DNA from 2 places in the Streptomyces sp. NPDC039736 genome. Region 1 is predicted to be linked to the other one. Evidence: riboswitches for the same ligand, from Rfam matches in the RefSeq annotation. Region 1 holds a riboswitch; the other holds the start of a gene.

Region 1 (4,403 bases):
CCCCCGCCTCCCGCGAGAGCACCAGCGCGCAGCCCTCGTCGGAGACCACCGGGATCTCCTTGGCGACCAGGTTCATGCCGTCCCGGATGGGGTTGACCAGCGCCACGTCCGCGAGGCGGTACGCGGCCAGGGAGCGCGCGAAGTCGTCCTTCACGTGCAGGACGACCGGGGTCCAGGACGGGGTGCCGTACGTCGCGTTGATGTCGTCCGCGACCCGCTGCACCTCCTGCGTGTACTCGCGGTACACCGCCAGGTCCTGCCGGGAGGGGTAGGCGAACGCGATGTGCACCACCCGTTCGCGCCACTCCGGGCGGGTCCGGAGCAGGTGCTCGTACGCCAGCAGGCCGCGCACGATGTTCTTGGACAGCTCGGTGCGGTCGACGCGCACGATCGTGCGCCGGTCGGGGCCGCCGACCTGCTCGCGCAGCGCCGTCAGCCGCTCCGCCACGTCGTCCCGGTGCGCCCGCTCCCGCAGGAAGTCCGCGTCCGCGCCGAGCCCGTGCACCCCGATCCGCTTGCCGTCGAGCGCCTCCTCGCCCAGCACGCTCAGCGCGCACTGCGTGAACGCGTCCGCCCAGCGCCGGGTCAGGAAGGCCGCCCGGTCCGCGCCGAGGACGCCGCGCAGGAGCTGCTCGGCGATGTCGTCGGGGAGGAGGCGGAAGTAGTCCACCGGGGCCCACGGGGTGTGCGAGAAGTGGCCGATGCGCAGGTCGGGGCGCAGCTCCCGGAGCATGCCGGGCACCAGGCACAGGTGGTAGTCCTGGACGAGGACCGTCGCCGCCGGGGCCGCGGACTCCGCGAGCGCCTGCGCGAAGGCCCGGTTGTACGTCTCGTACGCCGCCCACTGGCGGCGGAACTCCGCGTCGAAGACCGGCTCCAGCGGGGTCTGGTAGAGCAGGTGGTGGACGAACCACAGCACCGAGTTCGAGATGCCGTTGTACGCGTCGGCGTGCGTGTCCGCGTCGATGTCCAGCATCCGTACGCCCGGCTCGCCGACCCCGCGCCGCACCGCCTCCCGGTCGCCCTCGCCGAGCGCCGAGCACACCCACAGCGCGTCGGCGTCCGGACCGATCGCGGACAGGCCGGAGACCAGCCCGCCGCCGCCGCGTTTGGCGGTCAGCTCGCCGTCCTCACCGAGGGAGTAGGTCACCGGGCCCCTGTTGGAGGCGACGAGGATCTCGGCCTGGACCGGCGGGGGCTGCTCAGCGTCGTACGGGGAAGTCATGTGGCGAAACCTAGCCGGTAAGGATTCCCCTCAAACGTGCGTGCGGCCGTGCCGACGCGACGCGTCCGGCCGGTCACGGTCCGTGCGGGTCCCGCTCCGGACCGGGAACATCACGCGGCGTGACGTGCCGCGTACTCCGCGATCTCCCGCATCGGCGGGCGCTCCTCGGTGTCCACGGGGTGGGTGCGCGGCACGAAACGCGCGCCGACCCGCTCGAACTGGGTGAGGGAGGGTCGGATCAAATGCCCCCGGGAGAGGCGCAGTTGGGCGGTGCGGTAGATCGCGGCGGCCATCCGGCCCAGCGCCTGGCCGTCCTGGTGGCGGTGGACGCGCACCCCCACGTCCACCTGGGCCAGCGCGTCCAGGCCCACCGTGTGCAGGGCGTCGATGAGCAGGCCGAGCTCGACCCCGTAACCGACCGGGAAGGGCAGCCGCTCGAGCAGCGAGCGGCGGGCCGCGTACTCGCCGCCCAGGGGCTGGACGAAGCCGGCCAGCCGGGGCCAGTGCAGGTTGAGCAGCGGGCGGGCCATCAGCTCGGTGACCCGGCCGCCCTGGCCCGCCGCGCCGTCGAGCGGGCGGTCGTAGGTGGCCTTCACGAAGTCGACGGCCGGGTCGGTGAGCAGCGGGCCGACGACCCCGGAGACGAACGAGGCGTCGAAGTCCCTCAGGTCCGCGTCCACGAAGCAGACGACGTCCCCGGTGGTGACCAGGAGTGAGCGCCACAGGACCTCGCCCTTGCCGGGCAGCGGCGTCAGGCGCGGCAGGATCGCGTCCCGGTGCACCACCCGGGCGCCCGCCCCGGCCGCCGCCTTCGCGGTGCGGTCGGTGGAACCGGAGTCGATCACCACCAGCTCGTCCACCAGGGGGAACGCGGGGCCCATCAGGTCCCGGCGGATCGTGGCCACGATCTCGCCGACCGTCGCCTCCTCGTTCAGGGCGGGCAGGACCACGCTGACGCTCAGTCCCTGGGCGGCCTTGGCGGCGAGCAGCAGTTCCGGCGGGCGGTCGGCGGCCGACCAGGACCGCGCCCCAAGCCAGCGCTCCACCTCTTCCAGCACGCCGCTCCACTCCCGTCCCTGTGGTCGTTCCTGTGATCCATCTCGCGCTCCGGACGTCTGGCACACCCGTCCGGGGGTTCGGTTACAGTCTTGAACAACGCGGACGACCTGTGCATGTCGGGGTCCTCCGCACACAAACACCCGGCCGCCCGCGCGGCGCCGGCGTCATAGCGCTCATCCAGAGGGACAGAGGGAAACGGCCCGTTGAAGTCCCGGCAACCCCCCGGCCGACCGCGAGGTCAGGTCGGGAAGGTGCCAATTCCGTCTCGCGACGAAAGTCGTCGCGGGGAAGATGAGGAAAGGACCTCGCCATCATGGCTGTGCAGACCACCGAAGCCGCTCCGCAGACCGTCGACCTCGGCCCCGCCGCCGCCCTCTCCTGCCGCGAGTGCTCGGAGCGCTTCGAGCTCGGCCCGATCTTCGCCTGCCGACTGTGTTTCGGCCCGCTGGAAGTCGCCTACGACCTGCCCGCCGGTGACGCGGAGGAGCTGCGCAAGCGCATCGAGGCCGGTCCGAACAACATCTGGCGCTACGCCCCCCTCCTGCCCGTCCCGGCCGACGTCGCTGAGAAGCCCAGCCTGAACCCCGGCTTCACGAAGCTGGTCAAGGCGGACAACCTGGCCCGTGAACTGGGCGTCACCGGCGGCCTGTTCGTCAAGGACGACTCCGGGAACCCGACCCACTCCTTCAAGGACCGCGTCGTCGCGATCGCCGTCGAGGCCGCCCGCGCCTTCGGCTTCACGACCCTCTCCTGCTCCTCCACCGGCAACCTGGCGGGCGCCGTCGGCGCGGCCGCCGCCCGGGCCGGCTTCCGCTCCTGCGTGTTCATCCCGCACGACCTGGAGCAGGGCAAGGTCGTCATGGCCGCCGTGTACGGGGGCGAGCTGGTCGGCATCGAGGGCAACTACGACGACGTGAACCGCTTCTGCTCCGAGCTGATCGGCGACCCGCTCGGCGAGGGCTGGGGCTTCGTCAACGTCAACCTGCGCCCGTACTACGGCGAGGGCTCCAAGACGCTCGCGTACGAGATCTGCGAGCAGCTCGGCTGGCGGCTGCCGGACCAGATCGTCATCCCGATCGCCTCGGGCTCCCAGCTCACCAAGATCGACAAGGGCTTGCAGGAGCTGATCAGGCTGGGTCTGGTCGAGGACAGGCCGTACAAGATCTTCGGCGCCCAGGCGGAGGGCTGCTCGCCGGTGTCGACGGCCTTCAAGGCGGGGCACGACGTGGTCCGCCCCCAGAAGCCGGACACGATCGCCAAGTCGCTCGCCATCGGCAACCCGGCGGACGGCCCGTACGTCCTGGACATCGCCCGGCGCACCGGCGGCGCGGTCGAGGACGTCAACGACGAGCAGGTCGTGGACGCCATCAAGCTGCTGGCCCGCACCGAGGGCATCTTCGCGGAGACCGCGGGCGGCGTGACCGTCGGCGTGACGAAGAAGCTCATCGAATCCGGCCTGCTGGACCCCGCCCTCACCACCGTCGTCCTCAACACCGGCGACGGCCTCAAGACGCTGGACGCGGTGGCCCCCACCACCGGCCCCTCCGCGACCATCCGCCCGAGCCTGGACGCGTTCCGCGACGCCGGCCTGGCACGCTGAATTCCCCCGTACTGGAAAGGCTGAACACCATGAGCGTCAAGGTCCGCATCCCCACCATCCTGCGCACGTACACGGGCGGCGAGGCCGAGGTGGCCGCCGAGGGGGCGACCCTCGCCGAGGTCATCGCCGACCTGGAGAAGAACCACACGGGCATCGCCGCGCGCGTCCTGGACGACCAGGGCAAGCTGCGCCGCTTCGTGAACGTGTACGTGAACGACGACGACGTCCGCTTCGAGAGCGGCCTCGAGACGGCCACCCCGGACGGCGCCGGCGTCTCGATCATCCCGGCCGTCGCCGGCGGCTGACCGCCGCCCCTGCCGCGGGGGCGTCCGCACGCCCCAACGCGCTCCGCACCGGCCCCTGTTGCCCCCTCCGCACACAAGCGGAGGGGGCAATTCTGCATGGTTGAAAGGGGTAGAGTGGGGGAAGCCCCGGTCGCCGCCCATGCCCCGCGCATATGAGAAGGCGACAAGATGCGGCCCGTGTGCCCGAGCGTTTTGCCGCCGATGCACACGCTAT
Region 2 (4,403 bases), on a different contig from region 1:
GCCCCGCCTCCGGCTTCCGTCCCGCGTACGGCACCGGCGAGGCGCTCCTCGGTGCGCAGAGCGCCTACTTCGAACGCTGGGGCGTCATCCCCGCGGAGCTGGTCACCGGCGCGGGCCACGCCCTACTGACCCCGTTCACCGCGCTGTTCGTGCACGGCAACTGGCTGCACCTGCTGGGCAACATGCTCTTCCTGTACGTCTTCGGGGCGATGACCGAGGAACGCATGGGCCGCCTCGCCTACGCCCTCTTCTACCTGGTCTGCGGCTACCTCGCCCTGGTCGGGTACGCGCTGGTGCACGCCGGGTCCGACGAGACGCTGGTCGGCGCCTCGGGGGCGATCTCGGCGGTGCTGGGCGCGTTCCTGCGGCTGTTCCCGCACGCCCGCGTCACCAGCCTCTTCCCCTTCCTGCTCTTCCTGCCGCTGCGCTTCCCGGCGTGGATCGTGCTGGTCTTCTGGTTCGTGCTCCAGTGGCTGGCCGCCCAGGGCCTGGGCGAGGGCTCGGGAGTGGCGTACCTGGCGCACGTGGTGGGCTTCAGCGGGGGCTTCCTGTACGCGTGGGCGCGTCATCGGCGTACGACTACAGTGGCGGGCGCAGCAGCGTCACCGGCCACCGAGGGAGAAAGCCAGCCGTGATCACCGCGATCGTGCTCATCAAGACCAGCGTGGACCGCATCCCCGAGATCGCCGAGTCGATCGCCGCCCTGGACAGCGTCAGCGAGGTCTTCTCCGTCACCGGTACGTACGACCTGATCGCCATGGTGCGCGTCGGGCGGCACGACGACCTGGCGGACATCATCCCCGGCTCCATCAGCAAGATCCCGGGAGTGGAGGGCACGGACACGCACGTCGCGTTCCGCACGTACTCGCAGCACGACCTGGAGGCCGCGTTCGCGATCGGTCTCGACGGCTGAGACCGTCCGACGGCCGCCGCCGTCGCGACGCCCCCCGGGCATCGCGACGGCGGCGGCGCGGACCGCTCGACGGGTCCCTCAGACCGCGGGGACGCACCGCCCGCCCTCGGTGCGGTAGTTCCACTGCGCGCCGTTGGCGACGAGCTCCCTGACCGCGCCCACGAAGCGCTCCACGTGCTCGTCGGGCGTGCCCGCGCCGAAGCTGACCCGGATGGCGTTCAGGGACCGCTCGCCCGGCTCGGCCTCGGGCGCGCCGCACTCGCCGACCTCTTCCGGGTCGCTGCCCAGCAGCGTGCGGACCAGCGGGTGGGCGCAGAACAGTCCGTCCCGCACGCCGATCCCGTACTCCGCCGAGAGCGCGGCGGCGAAGTGCGAGCTGTTCCAGCCCTCCACGACGAAGGAGATGACCCCCACGCGCGGGGCGTCGTCGCCGAACAGCGAGAGCACCTTGACGGCCGGCACCTCCGCGAGCCCCTCCCGCACCGTGCGCACCAGCGCCTGCTCGCGCCGCACCAGCGAGTCGAACCCGGCCTCGGTGAGCGCCTTGCAGGCGGCGGCGATGGAGTACACGCCGATGACGTTGGGCGAGCCGGCCTCGTGGCGGGCGGCCGTGGTGTGCCACTCGACGTCCACCCCGCCGTCCGCACGCCGCGCGACCTTCTTCGACGCGCCGCCGCCCGCGAGGTACGGCTCGGCCTCCTGGAGCCAGTCGGCCCGCCCGGCCAGCACGCCCGACCCGAAGGGCGCGTACAGCTTGTGCCCGGAGAAGGCGACCCAGTCGACGTCCAACTCCCGTACGGAGACCGGGTGGTGGGGGGCGAGCTGCGCCGCGTCCAGCACGATCCGCGCGCCGTGGGCGTGCGCCGCGGCGGCCAGCTCGGCGACCGGCCAGATCTCTCCGGTGACGTTGGAGGCGCCCGTCACGCACACCAGCGCCGGCCCGTACGGGTCGCGGTCGGCGAGCGCCCGCTCCAGCGTCTCGACGGCCTGGGCGGGGGTGCGCGGGGCGTTGAGGTAGGTGACCTCGGCGTCCCGCCACGGCAGCAGCGAGGCGTGGTGCTCGGTCTCGAAGACGAACACCTGGCAGTCGGCGGGCAGTACGGCCGCCAGGAGGTTCAGCGAGTCGGTGGTGGAGCGGGTGAAGACGACCTGGTCGCCCTCCCGGCAGTCCAGGAACTCGTGGACCGTCACCCGGCTGTTCTCGAAGAGGTCGGTGGAGAGCTGCGAGAGGTACCCGGCGCCCCGGTGCACGCTGCCGTAGTACGGGGCGTACGCGGCGACGTCGTCCCAGACCCGCTGGAGCGCCGGGGCGCTGGCCGCGTAGTCGAGGGCCGCGTACGTCACCTCGCCCCCGGTGACCAGCGGCACGGCGACGTCCCGGCCCAGCACGGGCAGCGGCGCACAGCAGGGCTCCGCGCACCCGGCGGCGCAGACGGCGGCGGAGGAGGAGGTGGCGGTGGCGGTGGCGGTGGCGACGGGCGATGCGGACATGGCGAAACTCCTGGCAGGACAAGGCGGAATGGCTTCAGCGGAACCCGCACGGCATCCGACGAGGGCACAACCGCCCTGTCCCGTACGGGAGTTGCCTCGACGCTCCGGATACAGGTGTGCCCGGGGCGGAGGTGAAGGTGAAACGGGGCCGAGCGGCCCTATCGCATTCGCTTGCTCACGAGACTGCTCCCTTGAGGACCAGGACCCCAGGGGCGCGCCACTCCGGAAAGGAGTGCGCAGGGGTCCGCGCTTGCCGTAGACCTCGCTGCCTACGACCTGGTCTTCACCCGGGGCACCCCGCCACGGACGGAGGGTTGCCGGACAGCGGGCCGGGGCCGTAGTCGCTGTCACTCATGACCTGGTGAGCATCCTGCCACAGCCACGACCACACGCAAGAGCGCAGTCCGGTTCCTGAGACGTCCGCACTGCGCTCTGCGTCACACCGCGCGCCGGTTTCAGGCGTTGCTGGCCCGCACCCAGCGCTCCAGCGCCGCCTGCGCGCTCCCGGAGTCCAGGGACTCGCGCGCCTTCTCCAGGCCCGCGGCGATCTCCTCCTCCAGCGATCCGCCGCCCGGGTTCAGGGCGACCAGCGCGGCCGCCGTGTTGAGCAGCACCGCGTCCCGCACCGGCCCCTCCTCCCCGGCGAGGAGCCTGCGCGCGACCTCCGCGTTGTACGAGGCGTCCGCCCCGCGCAGGGCCTCCACCGGGACGATCTCCAGGCCGACCGCGCGGGGGTCGAAGGCCTCCTCGCGCACGCCGCCGTCCCGTACCACCCAGACCCGGGAGGTCGCGGTGGTGGTCAGCTCGTCCAGGCCGTCGTCGCCGCGGAAGACGAGGGCGGAGTTGCCGCGCTCGGCCAGGACGCCCGCGACGATCGGGGCCATCCGCGCGTCGGCGACGCCGACGGCCTGGGCGCGCACCTGGGCCGGGTTGGTGAGCGGGCCCAGGATGTTGAACGTGGTCTGCGCGCCCAGCTCCTTGCGGGCCTTGGCCGCGTACCGCAGCGCCGGGTGGAACTTCACAGCGAAGCAGAAGGTGATGCCCGCCTCGCCGGCGACCTCCGCGACCCGGCGCGGCGTCAGGTCCAGGTTGACGCCCAGCTTCTCCAGGACGTCGGAGGAGCCGCTGGCCGACGAGGAGGCCCGGTTGCCGTGCTTGACGACCTTGGCGCCGGTGCCCGCGACGACGATCGCGGACATGGTGGAGATGTTCACCGTCTTGGCCATGTCGCCGCCGGTGCCGACGATGTCGACGCTGGGGCCCGGCACCTCGATGGTGTTGGCGTGCGCGTACATCGCCCGTACCAGGCCGGAGACCTCCTGCACGGTCTCGCCCTTGGCGCGCAGGGCGACGGAGAAGCCCGCGATCTGCGCGTCGGTGGCCTCGCCGGACATGATGCGGTCCATCGCCCAGGCGGTGTCGTCCGCCCCGAGGTCCTGGCCGCGCAGCAGAGCGGTGAGGATGCCCGGCCAGCCGCGGGCCGCCACGCTGTCGCCGCCGACTGGGGTCACAACGTCCATGGTCCGCTCCAGGGTCCACGCGCCCGGCGAAGGGCTTGCCGATAAGGGATGGGGTCACCCTATCCAGCCCGGGAACACGCGAAGAGCCCCGTCCGGGGTCCGGACGGGGCTCTCGCTGTGGCGAACAGTTCCGGCTCAGCTCACTGGGCCGGGGCGGGGATCAGTGGTGGCCGTGGCCGCTGGTGATCTCCTTGTACTCCTCGGCGGTGGGCTTGGCGATCTGGGCGCCCTCGCCGTACATGCCCTTGCTCAGCTTGACGCGCAGCTTCTCGGCGGGGCCGACCTTGCGCGTGACGCCGTTCTCGTCCTCGGCGGGACCGATCGCGGCCGGCGCGTACTGCTCGTGCGCCGTGAGCGTGTGCAGCTTGTCCGCGGGCAGCGGCTCGTGCACCTCGACGAACTCACCGTGCGGGAGGCGCTTGATGATGCCGGACTCGCGTCCGTGCAGCACCTTCTCGGCGTCCCTGCGCTGGAGGCCC

Evidence for each region. Region 1 has a riboswitch for S-adenosylmethionine ahead of thrC (threonine synthase). Riboswitches for the same ligand answer to the same signal wherever they lie in the genome.
Region 2: it holds a riboswitch for S-adenosylmethionine, as region 1 does, so the genes downstream of both, ACZ56L_RS18490 (aminotransferase class V-fold PLP-dependent enzyme) here and thrC (threonine synthase) in region 1, are expected to answer to the same signal.

The regions. Positions count from the first base shown of each region.
Region 1 covers NZ_JBVIUQ010000002.1:549,466-553,868, forward strand. The annotation lists gene ACZ56L_RS07530 (alpha,alpha-trehalose-phosphate synthase (UDP-forming)) at 1-1,225, opposite strand, end outside; gene ACZ56L_RS07535 (glucosyl-3-phosphoglycerate synthase) at 1,336-2,283, opposite strand; SAM riboswitch class I at 2,455-2,582, shown strand; gene thrC (threonine synthase) at 2,598-3,884, shown strand; gene ACZ56L_RS07545 (MoaD/ThiS family protein) at 3,914-4,189, shown strand.
Region 2 covers NZ_JBVIUQ010000005.1:404,094-408,496, forward strand. The annotation lists gene ACZ56L_RS18480 (rhomboid family intramembrane serine protease) at 1-635, shown strand, start outside; gene ACZ56L_RS18485 (Lrp/AsnC family transcriptional regulator) at 632-913, shown strand; gene ACZ56L_RS18490 (aminotransferase class V-fold PLP-dependent enzyme) at 992-2,404, opposite strand; SAM riboswitch class IV at 2,646-2,763, opposite strand; gene trpD (anthranilate phosphoribosyltransferase) at 2,860-3,924, opposite strand; gene qcrB (cytochrome bc1 complex cytochrome b subunit) at 4,085-4,403, opposite strand, start outside.